Regions from separate parts of the Streptomyces gottesmaniae genome, predicted to be linked through region 2. Evidence: riboswitches for the same ligand, from Rfam matches in the RefSeq annotation. Region 2 holds a riboswitch; each other region holds the start of a gene.
What was found. A riboswitch is a leader RNA that binds a small molecule or an ion and turns the genes downstream of it on or off. The one in region 2 is predicted to bind cobalamin.
Positions count from the first base shown of each region.

Region 1: it holds a riboswitch for cobalamin, as region 2 does, so the genes downstream of both, RM704_RS09195 (ABC transporter substrate-binding protein) here and RM704_RS03785 (ribonucleoside-diphosphate reductase subunit alpha) in region 2, are expected to answer to the same signal.
Region 3: it holds a riboswitch for cobalamin, as region 2 does, so the genes downstream of both, RM704_RS18245 (cobalamin biosynthesis protein) here and RM704_RS03785 (ribonucleoside-diphosphate reductase subunit alpha) in region 2, are expected to answer to the same signal.
Region 4: it holds a riboswitch for cobalamin, as region 2 does, so the genes downstream of both, cobN (cobaltochelatase subunit CobN) here and RM704_RS03785 (ribonucleoside-diphosphate reductase subunit alpha) in region 2, are expected to answer to the same signal.

Region 1 is NZ_JAVRFJ010000006.1:89,660-95,153, reverse strand. It holds gene RM704_RS09205 (ABC transporter ATP-binding protein) at 268-1,071, opposite strand; gene RM704_RS09200 (FecCD family ABC transporter permease) at 1,068-2,279, opposite strand; gene RM704_RS09195 (ABC transporter substrate-binding protein) at 2,276-3,328, opposite strand; cobalamin riboswitch at 3,397-3,607, opposite strand; gene RM704_RS09190 (DUF6215 domain-containing protein) at 3,662-4,327, opposite strand; gene RM704_RS09185 (Gfo/Idh/MocA family protein) at 4,815-5,494, shown strand, end outside.
Region 2 is NZ_JAVRFJ010000002.1:293,403-298,896, reverse strand. It holds gene mctP (monocarboxylate uptake permease MctP) at 1-1,309, shown strand, start outside; gene RM704_RS03795 (nucleoside hydrolase) at 1,495-2,484, shown strand; gene RM704_RS03790 (GNAT family N-acetyltransferase) at 2,567-3,073, shown strand; cobalamin riboswitch at 3,137-3,272, shown strand; gene RM704_RS03785 (ribonucleoside-diphosphate reductase subunit alpha) at 3,396-5,494, shown strand, end outside.
Region 3 is NZ_JAVRFJ010000014.1:205,697-211,190, reverse strand. It holds gene RM704_RS18265 (lysozyme) at 1-17, shown strand, start outside; gene RM704_RS18260 (inorganic phosphate transporter) at 208-1,470, shown strand; gene RM704_RS18255 (hypothetical protein) at 1,502-1,723, shown strand; gene RM704_RS18250 (hypothetical protein) at 1,876-2,187, opposite strand; cobalamin riboswitch at 2,525-2,667, shown strand; gene RM704_RS18245 (cobalamin biosynthesis protein) at 2,766-3,707, shown strand; gene RM704_RS18240 (cobyric acid synthase) at 3,704-5,230, shown strand; gene RM704_RS18235 (putative cobaltochelatase) at 5,307-5,494, shown strand, end outside.
Region 4 is NZ_JAVRFJ010000006.1:112,243-117,736, reverse strand. It holds gene RM704_RS09300 (precorrin-2 C(20)-methyltransferase) at 1-855, opposite strand, end outside; gene RM704_RS09295 (precorrin-8X methylmutase) at 852-1,484, opposite strand; gene cobG (precorrin-3B synthase) at 1,577-2,899, opposite strand; cobalamin riboswitch at 2,945-3,098, shown strand; gene cobN (cobaltochelatase subunit CobN) at 3,169-5,494, shown strand, end outside.

The DNA.
Region 1 (5,494 bases), on a different contig from region 2:
GGGCAGGACCAGTCCACGGACCTTCACGTGTTCCACGACGGACAGCGTGTCACGCCCGGTGCGCCCTTGACCGGCCGTGGTCCCGGGCCGGCTCCTGCCCGCGCCGCGTCGGCCGGCACCGTGGCCGAGGCGGTGGGTCGACGCGGGTCCAGGTGACGGCGCAGCCGTGCGCCGGGTTGTCCCGCGTTGTCGACAGCGACCGGCTCCCACCTCGTTCCGACCACGCAGGTGAACGGTTCACCGGCTCCACCGCCGCTTGCTGACCCCCTAGGCAAGCGGCCCCAGGAACCGTATGTGGGGCCCGTCGTCCGGGCCGGTGCGGGTGACCGTGGCCCGTACGCCGTAGACGTCGGCGACCAAGGACTCGGTGAGGACGTCGTGCGGGGTGCCGACGGCCACCACGCGGCCCTGGCGCAGTACGACGAGGTGGTCGCAGTACATCGCGGCGAGGTTCAGGTCGTGCAGGGCGACGACGCTGGTCAGGCGGAGGGTGCGGATCAGGGTCAGCAGGGCGAGCTGGTGCTGGATGTCGAGATGGTTGGTGGGCTCGTCCAGGAGGAGTTCGCTCGGCTCCTGGGCGAGGGCGCGGGCGATCTGGACGCGCTGGCGCTCCCCGCCCGACAGGGTGTGCCAGGACCGGTGGGCCTTGTCGGTGAGACCGGTGCGGACCAGGGCCGTGCGGACGGCCTCCTCGTCGTCGGCGGAGACGGACGCCCAGGCGCGACGGTGCGGGACCCGGCCCAGCCGTACGACGTCCTGGACCGTCAACTCGACCTGGGTGTCCGCCTGTTGGGCCACGACCGCGATCCGTCGGGCGACCGCGCGGCGGCCCACCCGGTCCAGTGGACGGTCGTCGAGGGTGACGACTCCCGAGGCGGGCGCGAGGACCCCGGCGAGCAGGCGCAGCAGTGTGGACTTGCCCGAACCGTTGGGGCCGAGCAGACCGGTGACGGTGCCGGGCCGGGGCGACACACTGACCCCGTCCAGGATCAGCGTGCCGTCGGCGGCGCGGGAGACCCGCTCGGCGCGCAGCCCGGAGGAGGCGCCCGGGTCGGCGGCGGTGTCGGTCATCGGGTGCTCCTGGTCCGGTACATGATGGCGACGAACGCCGGGACGCCGATGAGGGACGTCACCACGCCGACCGGGACCTCCTGCGGGTCCAGGACCGTACGGGCCAGGGTGTCGACCCACACCAGGAACACCGCCCCGGCCAGCGCGGTGGCCGGCAGCAGCCGACCGTGGCCGGAGCCGGTCAGCGCGCGGGCGGCGTGCGGCAGCACCAGACCGACGAAGCCGATCGCCCCCGACGAGGCGACCAGGGCGGCCGTGAGCAGAGCGGTGGCGCACAGCAGTACGAGCCGGGTGCGGGCCACGGAGACGCCGAGCGAGGCCGCTGCGTCCTGCCCGAACGCGAACGCGTCCAGTGCGTGGGTGTGCCCCAGGCAGACCAGCAGCACCACCACCAGCACCGCCAGACACACCGTCACATCCGTCCAGTCGGCCCCGCTGAGCGAGCCGAGCAGCCAGAACAGCACCGCGCGGGTCGTCTCGGCGTCGGCCGCGGTCATCACCATGAAGGAGGTGAGCGCGGAGAACAGTTGCATCGCCGCGACACCCACCAGCACCACGCGGTCCGTGGTGCCGCCGAGGGTGTGGCTGAGCAGCAGCACGAGCCCGAAGGAGGCCACCGCGCCCAGGAACGCGCCGCCGGAGACCGACAGGACCCCACCGCCCACGCCGAGCACCACGACCACGACCGCGCCGGTCGACGCGCCGGAGGAGACGCCCAGCACGAAGGGGTCGGCGAGCGGGTTGCGCAGCAGGGACTGCATCACCGCGCCGCACACGGCCAGTCCGGCCCCGCACACGGCGGCCAGCAGGGTGCGGGGCAGCCGTAGGTTCCACACGATGCCGTCCCGGATGGGCGTCAACTCCGTGTGCCCCCAGCCGAGATGGGCCACCACCGTGGACCAGACGTCGACCACGCCGATGTCGGCCGGACCGATGGTGATCGCGAGGGCGACGGAGAGAAACAGTCCCCCGAGCCCGGCCGTCCACGCCGATCCCGAGCGCAGCCGACGGCCGAAGGCCACCGCCACCACCGCCACCGACGAACCGTCCGCTCCACCGGTCTCCGCCAGGCTCGGCCCACCGGTCCGCGTGGGGGCCGGCCCACCGGTCTTCGCCGAGGGCGGCCCACCTGCCTGGGCCGGCGCCGACGTGTCGGTGACCGCGTCGCCGACCGTGTCGGGCTCCGCGTCGTGCTCCGTGCCGGTCATCCCGTGAGGCCGTACTCGCGCAGTGCCGCCGCGAGCTTCTCCACGCCCTCGACGGTCCGGACGGTCGGGTTCATGGCCTGGCCGGGCAGCAGCACATAGCGCTTCTCCCGCACCGCCGTCATGTTCCGGGTGACCGGGTCGGACTCCAGGAACTCGATCTTCTTCGCGGCCGTCTCGGCCGTCTGCTGCTTGCGGACCAGGTCCCCGATGACGAGGACGTCGGGATCGCGATCCGCCACGGTCTCCCAGTTGACCTGGGGCCACTCCTCCTCGGTGTCGTCGAAGACGTTCTTCGCGCCCAGTTCGCGGGTGATGACCCCGGGAGCGCCACAGCATCCGGCGAGGTACGGGGACTGGGCGTTGGCGAACCAGTACATGACGGTGACGTCCTCTGCGTCGAGTCCGGCGGTCGCCTTCCGCACCCGGGACCTCAGCTCGGCCACCAGCTTCTCGCCGCGCTCCTCGACCCCGAAGACGCGGGCCAGATCGCGGACTTCGCCGTAGACCGTCTCCATGGTCAGCGGCTCGGTGCGGACGCCGTCGCCGTCACCGCTGTTGTCCTTGCCCACACAGTCGGAGGGCGACAGATACGTGGGGACGCCGAGCTTCTCGAACTCCTCCCGGCTCGCCACACCGCCCTTGCCGAGCGTGGAGGCGAACGAGGAGACGACGAGGTCGGGTTCGGTGTCCAGGACCTTCTCGAAAGAGGGCGCGTCGTCGGCGAGCCGAGGCACCTTCGCGTCGGCCTTCTCCAGCCCCTTCGGCAGCGGATCGGTCCAGGTGGCGGTGCCCACCATGCGGTCGGCGAGCCCGAGGGAGAGCAGGATCTCGGTCGTGCCCTGGTTGAGGGAGACGGCGCGCTCGGGCGGGCTGTCGACCCGCACCTCCCGCCCGCAGTTGTCGAGGGTCACCGGATATCCGGCGGACCCGCCCGAGGCCGGGCCACCGCCCGGAGGCGCCGCGGAGCCGGAGCCTCCGCAGCCGGTCAGCAACAGGGAACCGGCGGCCAGGAACAGGACGGCATGGCGGACGGGGCGTGCGAGTGGCACGGGACTTCCTTCGGCGTCGAGGGCTCATGCGCGAAGCCCGGTCGTACGGTGCTTCCCCGGGCACCCCTCGGTGCCGGGGACCGCCAGCAGGTCTTCGGACTCGGGGTCACCCGGACGGGACGCCTTCCCGGACCGCGATCGTGATCGCCGTCCAGTGGCAGTTGTCCCGCCCGTCACCCTCACCGCTGCGCGTCAGCTCCGGATTCACACCGGATTCCCTGACCCGTACGCGTACTTACGTGTGCGTACGTGGGTTCGACTGGCGTCGGCAAGCTATCACAGGCCGCCGGAGTGCCTGGGCCGCCCGAGCGTCGGAGGCCACCCGGGGGCTCGTCAGGCCGCGGGCTTCCAGCCCGGGAGCGTCGGCAGGACCTTCTCGGCCACACGGAACAGGGCCGCGTCGTCGGGCACCTGCGAATCCTGGCGATAGATGACGAGCTCGAAGGTGGTGCCGCTGTCCTTCGGGTCGGTCGCGACCAGCAGCCGCCGGGCGACGCCGCCGGGGCCGGACTGCGGGTCACTGCCGTCGAGGCGGAACGAGATGGAGATGGTCTGACCCGAGTACAGGGCCGCCGCATGTCCCAGGACCGTCCTGCTCTCGACGCCGGCGCCCAGATGGCCGACCGACTCGGCGACAGGGAGGTCCTCGTACGACGCCGAGAGCTCCACGGTGTAGGTGTCGAGGTCGACGGTCGCCTCGGGGGTGACGGTCCTGGTGCCGTCGAACCAGGTGGACTCGTTCTCGCTGCCCGACGCGCTGACCGCCTGCTCGGTGGGTGTACCGAGGAGCTTCGGCAGGTCGGAGCGGTTCAGGGCGGTGCACAGCTGTGCGCCCGAGACCCTGCCCCGTGGGGTGGGAGAGGCGTCGTCCGAGGTCGAGCAGACGGCCGGCCCCAAGGTCTCCGGGGTCGTGTCGAGGAGGTCGGCCAGCAGCCACATCCCGCCCAGCAGCACCCCCACGGTCGCCACCGCCGAGACCACCTGTGCGCCCGTGCTCATTTCCTTCGGCGGGCCGACTCGGGAAGCCGCTCTCGCACCCGCCTCCGGATCCGCTGCCGATCTCGTCGCCGGATCTACTGCCGATCCCGTATCCGGACCTGCTGTCGCCGCCGTCGCCGGACTTACGACTGATCCCGTCGCCGGATCCACTGCCGATCCTGTCTCCGGACCTACGACCGCTCCCCTCGCCGGACCTGCTGCCGAACCCGTCTCCGCATCCCCATCACCTTCCGAGCCCGCTCCGGAATCGGCGAATTCGTCGACCATGTCCCCCGTGCCCCCACCTTGATGTGCACACGCCTGACGCGCGCCGGGGGAGCCTAACCGTTGATCGTCGCGCGGGGAAACGCAATTCCGCGTGGGCCGCTTGCCGTGGCCGGCGAAGCCCGTCGCGCAGGCGTGAAGAAGGGCTCCTCGGGGGAGACCGAGACCCTGTGCGCCCGCAGCCCCGGGCGCCGCCCCGGCCCGCACGAAAGGAAGAAGCGGTATGACCGAGCAGGGCTCCCTCGGTGTCGCCGTCGTCGGCACCGGCCGGATGGGCGCCGACCATGTGCGCCGGATCTCCGAGGTGATCAGCGGCGCCCATGTGACCGCCGTCGTCGACCTCGACACCGACCGCGCCCGGACGATCGCCGCCGGCATCGAGGGGTGCGTGGCCTACGGCGACCCGGCCGAGGCGCTGGCCGCACCGGGCGTCGACGCCGTCCTGGTGGCCTCACCGGGCCCCGCGCACGAGGCGGCCCTGCTCGCCGCGTTCGCCCACGACCTGCCCGTACTGTGCGAGAAGCCCCTCACTCCGGACACCGCCTCCGCGCTCCGGCTGCTGGAGGCGGAGCAGCGGCTGGGGCACCGCCGGGTACAGGTGGGGTTCATGCGCCGCTACGACCGTGAGTACGTCAAGCTCAAGGCCCTGCTGGACAGCGGTGACCTGGGCCGGCCGCTGCTGCTGCACCACCGGCACCGCAACGCCGAGGCCCCGCCCGGTTTCACCGACGCCATGGCCGTCAACGACTCCGTGGCCCACGAGATGGACGTCACCCGCTGGCTGCTCGGCCAGGAGATCACCGCCGTCAGCGTGCTGCGGCCCCGGCCGTCCGCGCACGCCCCCGAGGGTCTGAGCGACCCGCAGCTCGTCGTCTTCGAGACCGACGGCGGCGCGGTGGTCGA
Region 2 (5,494 bases):
CCACAAGCACGGCTATGTGACGACCTCTGACTTCGTCCGCGGCCGCTTCGGCTCGAAGGGCCTGTCGCTGGCGGTCGCGCTGACCGGCATCCTCGCGACGATGCCGTACATCGCCCTCCAACTCGTCGGCATCCAGGCCGTCCTGGACGTGATGGGCGTCGGCGGCGGCGAGGACACCAACTGGTTCATCAAGGACCTGCCGCTGCTGATCGCGTTCGGTGTCCTGGCGGCCTACACCTACTCCTCCGGCCTCCGGGCCCCCGCACTGATCGCGTTCGTCAAGGACACCCTGATCTACATCGTCATCGCGGTGGCGATCATCTACATCCCGATCAAGCTCGGCGGCTTCGACGACATCTTCGCCAAGGCGGGCGAGGCCTACAGCCAGACCAACCCGGCGACCGACAAGCCACGCGGCGCGCTGGTCCCGGGCGACGCCAACCAGTGGACCTACGCGACGCTCGCCCTCGGCTCGGCGCTGGCGCTCTTCATGTACCCGCACTCGATCACGGCGACGCTGTCGTCGAAGAGTCGTGAGGTCATCCGCCGCAACACCACGATCCTGCCGCTGTACTCGCTCATGCTGGGCCTGCTGGCCCTGCTCGGCTTCATGGCGATCGCGGCCGGGATCCAGGTGCAGAACGGGCAGCTGGCGATCCCGCAGTTGTTCGAGACGATGTTCCCCGACTGGTTCGCGGGCGTGGCCTTCGCCGCCATCGGCATCGGCGCCCTGGTGCCCGCGGCGATCATGTCCATCGCGGCGGCGAACCTCTTCACCCGCAACATCTACAAGGACTTCATCAAGCCGGACGCCACGCCCGCACAGGAGACCAAGGTCTCCAAGCTGGTGTCCCTGCTGGTGAAGGTCGGCGCGCTGGCCTTCGTCCTCACCATGGACAAGACGGTCGCCATCAACTTCCAGCTCCTGGGCGGCATCTGGATCCTCCAGACCTTCCCGGCCCTCGTCGGCGGCCTCTTCACCCGCTGGTTCCACCGCTGGGCCCTCATCGCCGGCTGGGCGGTCGGCATGCTGTACGGGACGATCGCCGCGTACGGCGTGGCCTCCCCGACCCAGAAGCACTTCGGCGGCTCGTCCGCCGAGATCCCCGGCATCGGCGAGATCGGCTACATCGGTCTGACGGCCTTCGTCCTCAACGTCGTGGTCACGGTGGTCCTCACCTTCGTCCTGCGGGCCGCCAAGGCTCCCGACGGCATCGACGAGACCAGGCCGCAGGACTACACGGCGGACGCCGGCGACCCGGGCGTCCAGGTGGAACTCCCTCCGGCGACGGCGGGAACCAGCCACTAGGCGGGCGCGGGTCCAGGGGGCTGGCGGCCTGAAAAAGCAGGGGCGCAGCCCCGCTTTTTCAGGGGCGCGGGGAACTGCGCGACCAGCCCCCACCGGACTCGCGGACAGGGGTCGAAGGGGCGCAGCCCCTGGTGGAAGGGACCGGGTAGGGGCGGCGGGGGCGCGCACCCGGCTACGCTGCAACGGTGACCGCTCGCCCCCCGATCGTCCTGGACAGCGACCCCGGCATCGACGACGCCGTAGCCCTCCAGTACCTGCTCGGCACCGACCTGTGGGACCTCAAGGCGTACACCTCGACCGGCGGCAACCTCCCCGCCGAAGCCACGTACACCAACGCCCGCGCCCTCGCCCGGGCCCTGCGCATCGACGCCCACGTCCCGGTCCACAGAGGCGCCGGCCGCCCCCTCTCCCGCCTCCCCTACCGCGAGGCATCCGCCTTCCACGGCCCCGCGGGCCTCGGCGACGAGACCCTCCCCGACTCGACGGCCCCCCACCCGACGGAGTCGTCCGCCCAGGCCCTGCTGCGCCTGTCGAGGGAGTACGAGGGCGAGCTGACGGTCTGCGCCACCGGCCCCCTCACCAACGTGGCGATCGCCCTGCTGGAGGACCCGCACTTCGCCCACCGCGTCCGCAAGTTCGTGTTCATGGGCGGCGCCGCGCAGGTCCCGGGCAACTTCACCCCGGTCGCCGAGTTCAACATCTGGGCCGACCCGGACGCCGCCGAGATCGTGCTGTCCTCCGGCATCCCGTTCACCATGGTCGACCTCGACGCCTCGCACCGCTGGCTGTTCCGCCCCGACGACCTGGCCGCGCTGGAGGCCGCGGGGCCCGGCACGGCCCTCGCCGCCCGGCTGATGCGCACCTACATGGCCGCCTACACCCGCCACGGCGGGGACGGCACCTGCCCGCTGCACGATCCGCTGGCCGTCGGCGTCTGCGGCGACGAGGCGTTCGTCGAGGCCGCCGACGGGGCCGTCGTCGTGGAGTGCGCGAGCGAACTCACACGTGGCCAGACCGTGTTCGTGCCGGCCGCCGCCCGGCGCGTCTACTACTCCGAGTCCCCCGCCCTGACCGCCCGTCTGCAGGCCACCGGCCGCGTCGCGCTGGGACCGGGCACCCGCGACTTCAGCGCGGACTTCGTGACGACGCTGCCCAGGTGGCCGGCGACACCCTGACGCGATCTGATTGTCCGACCATCGGCGGCGCCTGTGGAAAACCGCCGCCGTGCGAAGCCGCCCCTCGTGCACACTGCGACGCATGGACATCACGATCAGGCCGGTGGCTCCCGAGGAGTACGCCACGCTCGGCGAGATCACCGCACAGGCCTACCTCCGCGACGGGCTGCTGGACTTCGGAGAGAGCGACCAGTACCTCGACGAGCTGCGGGACGTGGCGAAGCGGGCCGCCCGGGCCGACGTGCTCGTGGCGGTCGCGGAGGGACAGGTGCTGGGCGGAGTGACCTTCGTCCCCGCGGGCGGGCCCATGGCCGACATCGCCCGCGAGGGAGAAGCCGAGATACGGATGCTCGCGGTCTCCCCGAAGGCCCGCGGACGAGGTGTCGGTGAGGCACTCGTACGGGCCTGCCTGGAGCGCGCCCGCACCGTGGAGGGCTGTACGCGTGTCGTCCTGTCGACCCAGCGGAGCATGCACGCGGCCCATCGCATCTACGGACGCCTGGGCTTCACTCGCACACCTGAGCGCGACTGGAACCCCCTCCCCGACGTTCTGGACCTCACGCTGCTCACCTACGAGTTGACACTCTGACACCCTGCGAAGCCGATGGCGACACAACATGTGGGGGTGACACCGCGCCCCGGCACTAGATGTATGCTCATGCTCGCTGTCGCCGCAGGGGAATCCGGTGTGAATCCGGAACTGTCCCGCAACGGTGTACTCGCGTGCATACGTCGTCAAATGTGCACGCCTGTTCAGTCCGAACACCTGCCGACAGTGCGCCCGGCCGTCCGGTCCGGGTGCCCTGACGTCCGGGCCTCGTGGAATGGGCCGGTGGACGCGACGCCCCCGTGCGCTCGTGTGCTGCCGCCTGCCTTCCGCAGGGCCCCAGCCGAGCGAGGGAGAGCCCCACGTGACCATCGCGCCAGCCGATCCGGTGTCAGCCGACCCGGCCGCAGCCAGGTCGGTTCCAGCAGACCCGACGACGGAGACCGACGGTCCTGGTACCGCGTTGCTGCGGACCCTGACCGAGCTGACCGCCGACCTCCCCGACGCCGATCCCGGCCGGGTCGCCGCCGCCGCGCTGCGCGGCCGGTCGGTGCGTGTGTCCTCCGCCGAGATGGTCGCGGAGCTGCGTGAGCTGGCCACGGAGGCGGCCGCGGGCCTCATCTCCGAGGATCCCGCCTACTCGAAGCTGGCCGCCCGGCTGCTGGCCGTCGGCATCCGTGCCGAGGCGGCCTCGCAGGGTGTCACCACGTTCACCGAGTCCATCGCCGTGGGCCACCGGGAGGGACTCGTCGCCGACCGCACGGCCCAGTTCACCCGCACCCACGCCGAGCGCCTCGACGCCCTGATCGACCCGGCCGGGGACGACCGCTTCGGCTACTTCGGCCTGCGCACCCTGCACAGCCGCTATCTGCTCCGGCACCCCCTCACCCGCAAGGTCGTCGAGACGCCCCAGCACTTCATGCTGCGGGTCGCCGCCGGCCTCGCCGAGGACACGGGTGCCGACGCGGAGGCGGGCATCCGTGCCCTCGACGAAGTCGCCGCGCTCTATGGGCTCATGAGCCGCCTCGACTACCTCCCCTCCTCCCCCACGCTCTTCAACTCCGGTACGCGACACCCCCAGATGTCGTCCTGCTACCTCCTCGACTCCCCGCTGGACGAGCTGGACTCCATCTACGACCGCTACCACCAGGTGGCCCGCCTCTCGAAGCACGCCGGCGGCATCGGCCTGTCGTACTCCCGCATCCGCTCGCGCGGTTCGCTGATCCGGGGCACCAACGGGCACTCCAACGGCATCGTGCCGTTCCTGAAGACGCTGGACGCCTCGGTCGCCGCCGTGAACCAGGGCGGCCGGCGCAAGGGCGCGGCCGCGGTCTACCTGGAGACCTGGCACTCCGACATCGAGGAGTTCCTGGAGCTTCGCGACAACACCGGCGAGGACGCCCGGCGTACGCACAACCTGAACCTGGCGCACTGGATCCCGGACGAGTTCATGCGCCGGGTGAACGCGGACGAGCAGTGGTCGCTGTTCTCCCCCGCCGACGTACCCGAGCTGGTCGACCTGTGGGGCGAGGAGTTCGAGGCCGCGTACCGCAAGGCGGAGGCGGACGGCCTGGCGAAGAAGACCATCGCGGCCCGTGACCTGTACGGCCGGATGATGCGCACCCTCGCGCAGACCGGCAACGGCTGGATGACCTTCAAGGACGCCGCCAACCGCACGGCGAACCAGACGGCCGAGCCGGGCCACGTCGTCCACTCCTCCAACCTCTGCACGGAGATCCTGGAGGTCACCGACGACGGGGAGACGGCGGTCTGCAACCTGGGCTCGGTGAACCTGGGCGCGTTCGTCGACCGGGCGACGGGCGACATGGACTGGGAGCGGCTGGACGCGACCGTCCGCACCGCCGTCACCTTCCTCGACCGCGTGGTCGACATCAACTTCTACCCGACCGAGCAGGCGGGCCGCTCCAACGCCAGGTGGCGTCCGGTCGGACTCGGCGCGATGGGCCTCCAGGACGTCTTCTTCCAGCTGCGTCTGCCCTTCGACTCCCCGGCGGCGAAGGCCCTGTCCACGCGGATCGCCGAGCGCGTCATGCTCGCCGCGTACGAGGCCTCCGCCGACCTCGCCGAGCGGGCCGGCCCGCTTCCGGCCTGGGAGAAGACCCGTACGGCGCGCGGTGTGCTGCACCCCGACCACTACGGTGTCGAGCCCACCTGGCCGGAGCGCTGGTCCGCCCTGCGCGAGCGCGTCGCGACGACGGGCCTGCGCAACTCCCTGCTCCTCGCCATCGCGCCGACGGCCACCATCGCCTCGATCGCCGGTGTGTACGAGTGCATCGAGCCCCAGGTGTCCAACCTGTTCAAGCGCGAGACGCTGTCCGGCGAGTTCCTCCAGGTCAACTCGTATCTGGTGAAGGACCTGAAGGAGCTGGGCGTCTGGGACGCCCGCACCCGTGAGGCGCTGCGCGAATCCAACGGCTCGGTGCAGGACTTCGCGTGGATCCC
Region 3 (5,494 bases), on a different contig from region 2:
GGTTCGCCCAGGGGTAGCGGATCTCGATATTCCGCCTCAGTTCGAAGGCCGGACCGCCGCTCCGCCAGGCCCTGGCCGCCCACCGGCCCACAAGCGGAGTGGCGGCACCTCGTTCATTACACCCGCGCGCCTGCCCCAGTTCATCTTCCGTTCACCCAGGTTGCCTACGGTCCACATGCCACTGACGTCCGAAAGAAGCCCGGGTAAATGGAAAACTTCTCGCTGATCCTCGCGATCGTGGTCATCACCGCGCTTGCGTTCGATTTTACGAACGGTTTCCACGACACCGCCAACGCGATGGCCACCACCATCTCGACCGGCGCGATGAAGCCCAAGGTCGCGGTGGCCATGTCCGCCGTGCTCAACCTTGTCGGCGCGTTTCTCTCCATCGAGGTCGCCAACACCATCTCCAAGGGACTCGTCGACGAGTCCGGGATACAGCCAGAGGTCATATTCGCGGCGCTCGTCGGCGCCATCCTCTGGAATCTGCTGACCTGGCTGGTGGGGCTCCCCTCCAGTTCCTCGCACGCCCTGATGGGCGGCCTCGTCGGCGCCACCATCGCCTCGGCCGGCACGAGCGGGGTCCACGGCGACGTGCTCGTCACCAAGGTGCTGATCCCCGCGATCGCGGCCCCGCTGGTCGCCGGCCTCGCGGCGATGTTCGCCACCCGGCTGACGTACAAGCTCGGACAGCACACGAGCGAGAAGGCCTCCGGCAAGGGCTACCGCGCCGGTCAGATCGCCTCCGCGGGCCTGGTCTCGCTGGCCCACGGCACGAACGACGCCCAGAAGACGATGGGCATCATCACCCTCGCCCTGGTGGCCGGCGGCGCCCTCGCGCCCGACTCCGACCCGCCGGTGTGGGTCATCGTCTCCGCCGGTCTCGCCATCGCGCTCGGCACCTACCTGGGCGGCTGGCGCATCATCCGCACGATGGGCAAGGGCCTGACCGACCTCCAGCCGCAGCAGGGCTTCGCCGCCCAGACCAGCGCGGCCACGGTCATCCTGGCCTCCTCGCACCTCGGCTTCTCGCTCTCCACCACGCACTCGGTCTCCGGTGCGGTGATGGGCGCGGGCCTCGGCCGCAAGGGCGGGGTGGTCCGCTGGTCCACCGCGACCCGGATGTTCGTCGCCTGGGGCCTGACCCTGCCGGCCGCCGCGCTCGTCGCCGCGCTCGCCGAGTGGGTGACGTCCTTCGGCAGCTGGGGCACGGCCGTCGTCGCGGTCTTCCTCATCGCCTCCAGCGCCGCGATCTGGGTGATCTCCCGCCGCGAGGTCGTCGACCACACGAACGTCAACGACACCGAGGAGCCGCCCGGCGTGGTGACCACGGCGATGGCCGCCGTGACGCCGCCGCCGGCCGGACCGGTCACCGAGGACCTCTCGGCGACCATCCCGGTCCCCGCGGCCGCGACCGCCGCCGAGGCCACGTCCCCGGCGAACTCGTCCACGCCGACGCCCGCCCTCTGAGCCCCGCGACCTCCTGAGGAAGAACACCAACATGCACATCGACTGGGCAGCCCTCGGCTCCGTCTTCGGAGTCAGCCTCGTGGTCACCGTGGCCCTCGTCGGCCTCTTCACCCTGGGGATCGTCGGCCTCTCCAAGCGGGAGGCCGCGACCACCGCCGGCACGTCGCCCGCCCTCGCCACGACAGCGGCGTACGCCTGCTTCGCGGCCTGCACGGCGGCGGTGGGTTACGGGATCTACCTGATCATGGCCTGAGGCCCGTCCACCCCTCCCACCTCGCACGACACACAGAGACAAACCCCTCGTACCGTTTGACCGGGTACGAGGGTTTTGTCCATTGTCCACAGCGGGCCGTCACCCTCGCCGGGTGCTGCGCGCCCGCGCGGATGCCGCGCGGCCCGTCGGCCTCAGCGCTCCTCCGGCCCCCGCGGGCGAGCCCCGACCAGAGCCCGGTCCAGGGCCCTCAGCCGCTCCGTGACCGGGGCGAGCCCCCACCACAGGCCCGCCCCCGTGGCGAGGAGGGCGGTCACCGCCGGCCAGACGACAGCCCGCGCCTCGGTCCCCGGCACCAGCAGGGCGGCGAGAGCTCCCACCCCGACGGCGAGGACCCCGGCGACCGTACTGAAGAGCACCAGCGGCGCGGCGGCGGACAACAGCGTCCGCCGGTCCCGCGATGCCCGCGCACGCGCCGAGGCGGTTCCCTTGGTCCGATCTTCCATCGCGTGTACCTCCCGTCCCCCGAACGGTTCTTCAGGAGCCGTCCGCTCCCGGGTCCACAAGCCCCGCCAGAAAACCACACCACGCGCTGTGACGGAAGGAGAGCACAGCGTATTTCTTCGAGCTCGAGTCACACACCAGAACCCGCCCCTCCTCGAACGACGCCCGACCTCCACCTCACAAGTCAGCGCGCCGACACGCGTACTGCCGTTCCCTCAAGTGTTCCCGCCCGGCGCTGCGGAGATGAGCGCGGAAAGAGCCGATTCGGGCGTCTGGCCATATTTCAGCGATGTGGGGCTGAGCACACCCCTGCACCGCAGGTCAACAGCAAGTTGACGGGTCTTCCGGGAGCGTGGTGGACTGCCGGGGCCATGTACGACGGCAGGAGAGGAAGCCGGTGCGAGTCCGGCGCGGTCCCGCCACTGTCACCGGGGAAGAACCTCCCGGGAGCCAGGAACTCTCGCCGTCGGTCTCGTCGAACCAGGGCGTGGACACCCTGAGTGAGGACATATCGCCATGTGCGGCTGCCGCTTGAGTCCCGGTACCGGATCCTCGTCCGACCTCGCGATCGGCTGAACCGGTGCGTGCCGATCGCGTCTTCGCGTACGGCGCCACCGCCGGACTCCTCGGCGATCTGCTGCTCGGCGATCCTCGCCGGGGGCATCCGGTCGCCGCGTTCGGACGGGCCGCCGGTGCCGTGGAGCAGGTGCTGTGGCGGGACCACCGAGGGTGGGGCGCGCTGCACACCGCCGTGTGCGCGGGTGGCGCCGTGGCGCTCGGGGCCTTCGCCTCGTCCGCCGTACGCCCGTCGCGTGCGGCCTCCGTCGCGTTGACCGCCGCCGCCACCTGGGCCGTCCTCGGGGGGACTTCGCTCGGGCGGGAGGCTCGGGCGATCGCGCGGTCCCTCGACGCGGGGGACGTCGAGGGCGCCCGGGCCCGGTTGCCCCATCTGTGCGGGCGGGATCCCCAGGCGCTCGACCCGGACGGGATCGCGCGGGCGGTCGTGGAGTCCGTCGCCGAGAACACCTCCGACGCCGTGGTGGGCGCGCTCGTATGGGGAGCCGTGGCGGGTGTGCCCGGGCTGGTGGGGTTTCGGGCCGTCAACACGTTGGACGCCATGGTCGGACACCGCTCGGAGCGGTATCGGCGGTTCGGATGGGCCTCCGCGCGGCTGGACGACGTGGTGGGCTGGCCGGGGGCCCGGCTGACGGCGGTGCTGGCCGCGGCCTGCGGTGGGGATGCCCGCGGGGCCGTACGGGCCTGGCGCGCGGACGCCGGCAGGCACCCGAGTCCCAACGCGGGGCCCGTGGAGGCGTCGTTCGCGGGGGCGCTCGGAGTGCGGCTGGGGGGCACGTTGTCGTACGGGGGGCGGGTCGAGCACCGGCCGGTGCTGAATGGGGAGGGACGCGCCGTCGTCGTGGGTGACATCGAGCGGACCGTCCGGTTGTCCCGGCGGGTCGGATGGCTGGCGTTGGGGATCGGTGCGGGTGTGTCGCTGCTGCGGACGAGGAGGCACGGATGAGTGGCGGGCTGTTGGTCGCCGGGACCACCTCCGACGCGGGGAAGAGCGTGGTCACCGCCGGGATCTGCCGGTGGCTGGTGCGGCAGGGGGTCAAGGTCGCCCCGTTCAAGGCGCAGAACATGTCGCTCAACTCCTTCGTGACGAAGGAGGGCGCCGAGATCGGGCGGGCGCAGGCCATGCAGGCGCAGGCGTGCCGGGTGGAGCCCACCGCGCTCATGAACCCCGTGCTGCTGAAGCCCGGAGGCGAAAGCAGCAGTCAGGTGGTGCTGCTCGGCAAGCCCGTGGGCGAGATGAGTGCGCGCGGGTACCACGGGGGGCGGCAACAGCGGCTGCTCGGGGTCGTGCTGGAGTGTCTCACCGAGCTGCGGGGCACGTATGACGCGGTGATCTGCGAGGGGGCCGGCTCTCCGACCGAGATCAATCTGCGGCGGACCGACATCGTCAACATGGGGATCGCCCGGAACGCCGGGCTGCCCGTGCTCGTGGTCGGTGACATCGACCGCGGCGGGGTCTTCGCGTCGTTCTTCGGGACCGTCGCGCTGCTCTCCCCCGAGGACCAGGCCCTCGTCGCCGGGTTCCTCGTCAACAAGTTCCGGGGGGACGTCTCCCTGTTGGAGCCGGGGCTCGACATGCTGCGCGGGCTCACCGGGCGGCCGACGTACGGGGTGCTGCCCTTCCGGCACGGGCTCGGGATCGACGAGGAGGACGGGCTGCGCATCTCGCTGCGGGGCACGGTCCGGGAGTCGAACGTCGCACCGCCCGTCGGGGAGGACGTGCTGCGGGTCGCCGTGTGCGCGGTTCCGCTGATGTCCAACTTCACCGACGTGGACGCGCTCGCCGCCGAACCCGGTGTCGTGGTGCGGTTCGTGGACCGCGCCGAGGAACTGGCCGACGCCGACCTGGTCGTCGTCCCCGGGACCCGGGGCACGGTCCGGGCGCTGGAGTGGCTGCGGGAGCGCGGGCTCGCCGAGGCGTTGGTGCGCAGAGCCGCCGAAGGGCGGCCGGTGCTCGGGCTCTGCGGCGGGTTCCAGATGCTCGGGGAGCACATCGAGGACGACGTCGAGAGCCGCCGAGGACACGTCCCGGGGCTCGGGGTGCTTCCCGTCCGGGTGCGGTTCGCCCCGGAGAAGACGCTCACGCGGCCCGTCGGGGAGGCCCTCGGGGAACGGGTCGAGGGGTACGAGATCCATCACGGGGTCGCCGAGGTCCTGGGCGGCGAACCCTTTCTGGACGGGTGCAGGGTCGGACAGACCTGGGGCACGCACTGGCACGGGTCACTGGAGTCGGACGGGTTCCGGCGGGCCTTCCTGCGCGAGGTGGCGACGGCCTCGGGGCGGCGGTTCGTGCCGGCCCCCGACACGTCGTTCGCCGCGCTGCGCGAGGAGCAGCTCGACCGGCTCGGCGACCTGATCGAGGAGCACGCGGACACGGACGCGCTGTGGCGGCTCATCGAGTCGGGCGCGCCGACGGGGCTGCCGTTCGTGCCGCCCGGGGCACCGGGAACACCGGGAGCGTCCGAATGAGCACGGGCACGCTGTTGAACGACCGGCCGCGGGTCAACCGCCCGCTGCCGGAGGGTGACTTGGAGGGCGACGCAAAGTGAGTGTTCCTTTTCCGTTCACGGCCGTCGTCGGCCAGGACGACCTGCGCCTCGCGCTGCTGCTGAACGCGGTGTCGCCGGCCGTCGGCGGTGTGCTGGTGCGCGGCGAGAAGGGCACCGCGAAGAGCACCGCCGTGCGGGCGCTCGCGGCGCTGCTGCCGGAGGTGGAGGTCGTCGTCGGCTGCCG
Region 4 (5,494 bases), on a different contig from region 2:
CAGGTAGGTGGTGTACCCGACGAGGTCGTCGGCGGCGGCGAGCGCGCCCCGCGTCTCGGGCGTCAGCCACAGCGGACCGGCGGGCCCGGTCCCGACCACCACGACCTCGCCCCGCTCCCGGGCCTCGGGCCGCTCGACGTCGACCTGGCTCGGCAGCACGGCCACCGAGAAGTACGGCACCGACTCGGGGTCGACGTCCGCCAGTTCGGCGAGCCGCTCCCCGGACATGGTGGCCCGCTCCACGTAGCGGGCCTCGCCGAGCCGTCCCGAACTCTCCAGCGCGCTGCGCACCTTGGTGAAGGTCCGCCCCAGCTTCATCACCACGGCCACGTCCGTCGCGGCGAGCCGCGCGGTCAGCTCCTCCTCCGGCAGGGTGCCCGGCAGGATCGTCAGCACCTCCTCGCCCTCGGCGAGCGGTGTGCCGAGCCGGGCCGCGGCGGCCGACACGGACGTGACACCGGGGATCACCTCGGTGTCGTAGCGGTCGACCAGCCGCTTGTGCATGTGCATGTAGGAGCCGTAGAACATCGGGTCGCCCTCCGCGAGGACCGCGACCGTGCGTCCCGCGTCCAGATGCGCGGCCAGCCGGGCCGACGCCTCCGCGTAGAACTCCTCCATCGCGCCCTTGTAGCCGCCCGGGTGGTCGGTGGTCTCCGTCGTCAACGGATAGACCAGCCGCTCCTCGATGTGGTCGGCGCGCAGGTGCTTCGCCGCGATCGAGCGGGCGATGGAACGGCCGTGCCGGGCGCTGTGGTACGCGATCACGTCCGCCTCGGAGATCACCTCGACGGCACGGACGGTCATCAGGGACGGGTCACCGGGGCCGAGCCCCACCCCGTACAGCTTGCCGCTCACTCTTCCTCACTCGCGATCGCGTTGAGCGCGGCGGCGGCGATGGCGCTCCCGCCACGACGGCCGCGTACGACGAGGTGCTCCAGGCCCGACGGATGTTCCGCCAGCGCGTCCTTGGACTCGGCGGCGCCGACGAACCCGACCGGCACCCCGATGACGGCGGCGGGCCGGGGCGCGCCCTCGTCGATCATCTCCAGCAGCCGGAAGAGCGCGGTGGGCGCGTTGCCCACGGCCACGACCGACCCCTCCAGACGGTCCCGCCACAGCTCCAGCGCGGCGGCGCTGCGCGTGGTGCCCAGCTTCGCCGCCAGCGCGGGGACGGCCGGGTCGGAGAGCGTGCACAGCACGTCGTTGTCGGCGGGCAGCCGCTTGCGGGTCACCCCGCTGGCCACCATCCTGACGTCGGTGAAGATGGGCGCCCCGGCACGCAGGGCCTCCCGGGCGCGGGCCACGACGCCGGGGGTGTAGGTCAAGTCCCGTACCAGGTCGACCATTCCGCAGGCGTGGATCATCCGGACCGCGACCTGGCTGACATCGGCGGGCAGGGCCGCGAGGTCCGCCTCCGCGCGGATGGTGGCGAAGGACTGCCGGTAGATCGCCGGGCCGTCCTTCTCGTAGTCGTAGGTGGTCACGGTGGTCTTCTCGCTGCTCTCGGTCGTCGTACGGGGGTCGTTCGTGCGGGTCGTGCGTGTACTCGGGTCCACGTCGTGTGTGTTCTCGGCCTTCACGGGGTGATCTCCCCCAGAGCGGCGGCGAGTCGGGAGGGGTCCGCCATGGGCGCGGTGCGGGGCTCTCGGCCGGGGGCGGTGCGGGAGAGCTCGTAGCCGCCGCTCTCCACCGCCACCACGTCGATCCGTTCGCCCCGGGGGTGGCCGCAGCGGCGCTCGCAGCCGGACCAGTACAGCGGGAGCCCCGCGCGGCTCGCCGCCTCCAGACTCCCGGTCGCGTCCGCCCGTACGTCCGCCAGGGACTTCGCGCAGCCGGGCCGTCCGATACAGGCGCCGACGCGCGGCCAGGGGGAGGCGGGATCGGTGACGAGACCGGTCACCGAGAGCCGGGCGAGCGCGTCGGTCACCTGCTCGCCGCGCAGGCCCGGTGCGGGTACGACGACCCCGCGCCAGGGGGTCAGCCGCAGTTCACGGCTCGGTGTCGCCGACGCGAGCGCCGTCAACTCCCGCCATTGCAGGGGGGTGAGACGACCGAGGGGCGCGTGTACGGACAGGGCGTCGCCGACGGCTCCGGGGGGCGGGCCGTCGGCTCCGGCCGTGGCCGTCGCGCTCTCGGGACGAACCCGGATCGCGGCGTCCACGCCGACGGCCGCCGCCAGTCGGTCCCGGACCGTGCCGATCAGCTTGTCCTGGAAGGGGAGTTCGGTCACGCGCCAGACCCGTGCCCCGCTCTCCCGCGCCGCCTCCAGGAAGGTCTCGGCGGCGGTCAGCGCGGCCAGGGCCGCGTGCTCACCCGGGACCGACAGGCTCTCGCGGGCCGTCCCCAGACTCAGCAGCGCGCCGTCGTCCCCGGTCGCCCGGACGGTCACATCGGCGTCCAGCGCGGCCACGTCCCCCCGCCCGTCGTCGAGCGCGAACAGGAACCGGCCCGACAACCGCCGCGCCGCCTCGCTCGCGCACAGCGCGGTGTCCAGGGCGGACAGCCAGGGCCGCACGTCGCGCAGACCACGGTCGTCGAGACCGGACAGGGGCGAGGCCACGATGTTGCGCACCCGCTCGTGCCCGGCGGACGGCAACAGCCCCGCCGCGTCCAGCGACTCGGCCAGCTCGCCCCCGCAGCCGTCGGCCAGTCCGCGCAGTTGCACGTTGCCGCGGGAAGTGAGGTGAAGATCACCATCGCCGAGCCGCCGCGCCGCCTCCGCGAGCGCCTCGGCCTGTCGGACGGTCAGCACACCACCGGGCACCCGGACCCGCGCCAGCGCCCCGTCGTCCGCCGTATGCAGCCGCAGCGTCCCCGGGCAGGCGTCGCCACGGTCCCGTGTGACCGCTGTGGCCTGGGACGATGAACGCAGGGGAGGCGTGGACATGGCGGCGAGCATACCCACCGGCACAACGGACGTATCCTCCGCCCTTTTGAGGCGACCCTTACTATGCTGCTCGGTGGATCATCCGGTCCATCGACGCCACGGAAGGCGACAGGGGAGGAAGCCCGGTGTGAGTCCGGCGCGGTCCCGCCACTGTGAGCCCGTCCCAGGAGGGTCGGGCGAGTCAGGAACTCCCTTCCCCGTACCACTCGGCCCGCCCGAGCAGGGGAGACTCCGATCCGACACCGCCCGGGGCGCGGACCCCGAGGAAGGCCAGCAGCCGCATGCAGCCATCGTCCGGGGAGCGCTCGACGCAGCCCCGCATCCTGCTCCTGTCGACCTCCGACACCGACCTGCTCAGCGCCCGCGCGGCCGCCGGCCCGGTCCCCTACCGCTTCGCCAACCCCTCCCGCCTCGCGCTGGAGGACCTCCCGGCCCTCCTCGACGGCACCGATCTGGTCGTCGTACGCCTCCTCGGCGGCATCCGGGCCTGGCAGGACGGCCTCGACCTGTTGCTCGCCGACGGCCGCCCGGTCGTCGTCCTCACCGGTGAACAGGCGCCCGACGCCCAGCTGATGGCCGCTTCCACGGTCCCGATCGGCATCGCCGCCGAGGCCCACGCCTATCTCGCCCACGGCGGCCCGGCCAACCTGGAGCAGCTGGCCCGTTTCCTCTCCGACACGGTCCTGCTCACCGGCCACGGCTTCGACGCGCCGGCGGCCGCCCCCGCCTGGGGTCCGCTGTCCCGGGAGGCCAGGAACACCGACGGCCCCACCGTCGCCGTGCTCTACTACCGGGCCCACCACATGAGCGGCAACACCGCCTTCGTGGACGCCCTGTGCGCGGCGATCGAGGACCAGGGCGCCCGCGCGCTCCCGCTCTACGTGGCCTCGCTGCGGGCCCCCGAGCCCGAGCTGATCGAGGAACTGCGCGCCGCCGACGCGATCGTCACCACCGTCCTCGCCGCCGGCGGCACCAAGCCCGCCGAGGCCTCGGCCGGCGGCGACGACGAGTCCTGGGACGCCGGCGCCCTGACCGGCCTCGACGTGCCGATCCTGCAGGCCCTGTGCCTGACCGGATCACGCGCGGCCTGGGAGGAGAACGACGAGGGCGTCTCCCCGCTCGACGCGGCCAGCCAGATCGCCGTCCCCGAGTTCGACGGCCGGCTGATCACCGTCCCGTTCTCCTTCAAGGAGATCGACGAGGACGGCCTCCCGGCCTATGTCGCCGACCCCGAGCGCGCCGCCCGCGTCGCCGGGATCGCCGTACGCCACGCGCGACTTCGCCACATCGCCAACCCCGACAAGCGCCTCGCGCTCGTCCTCTCCGCCTACCCGACCAAGCACTCCCGCATCGGCAACGCGGTCGGCCTGGACACCCCCGCCAGCGCGGTCGCCCTGCTGCGGCGCCTGCGCGAGGAGGGCTACGACTTCGGGACGGACACCGAGGTGCCGGGCCTGGCCTCCGGCGACGGCGACGAGCTGATCCGTGCGCTGATCGAGGCGGGCGGCCACGACCAGGACTGGCTCACCGACGAGCAACTGGCCCGCAACCCGGTCCGCATCCCGGCCGCCGACTACCGTCGCTGGTTCGCCGAACTCCCCGAGGAACTGCGCTCGGCCGTCGAGGAGCACTGGGGACCGGCGCCCGGCGAGATGTTCGTCGACCGCAGCGCCAACCCGGAGGGCGACATCGTCCTCGCGGCCCTGCGCTTCGGCAATCTGCTGATCCTCATCCAGCCGCCGCGCGGCTTCGGCGAGAACCCGATCGCGATCTACCACGACCCGGACCTCCCGCCCTCCCACCACTACCTGGCCGCCTACCGCTGGATCGCCGCCCGCGCCGACGACGGCGGTTTCGGCGCCGACGCGATGATCCACCTCGGCAAGCACGGCAACCTGGAGTGGCTGCCCGGCAAGAACGCGGGCCTGTCCGCCGCCTGCGGCCCCGACGCCGCCCTCGGCGACCTCCCGCTGGTCTACCCGTTCCTGGTCAACGACCCGGGCGAGGGCACCCAGGCCAAGCGCCGCGCGCACGCCACCCTCGTCGACCACCTCGTGCCGCCGATGGCCCGCGCCGACTCCTACGGCGACATCGCGCGCCTGGAGCAACTCCTCGACGAGTACGCCCAGATCTCCTCCATGGACCCGGCGAAGCTCCCCGCGATCCGCGCCCAGATCTGGACCCTCATCCAGGCCGCAAAGCTGGACCACGACCTGGGCCTGGCGGACCGCCCGGAGGACGACGGCTTCGACGACTTCCTGCTGCACGTCGACGGCTGGCTCTGCGAGGTCAAGGACGCCCAGATCCGCGACGGTCTGCACGTCCTCGGCACCCCGCCGACCGGCGCCGACCACGTCAACCTGGTCCTCGCCGTCCTGCGGGCCCGCCAGATCTGGGGCGGCACCACCGCCCTGCCCGGTCTGCGCGAGGCCCTCGGTCTCGACGAGTCCGCCGCCACCCGCACCACCGCCGACGAGGCCGAGGCGAAGGCCCGCGCGCTGGTCCAGGCGATGGAGGACGCGGGCTGGGACCCGGCGGCCGTCCCCACGGTCGTGGCGGCGACCGTCCCCGCCGCCCACGGCGAACAGGTCGCCCCCGTCCTGGAGT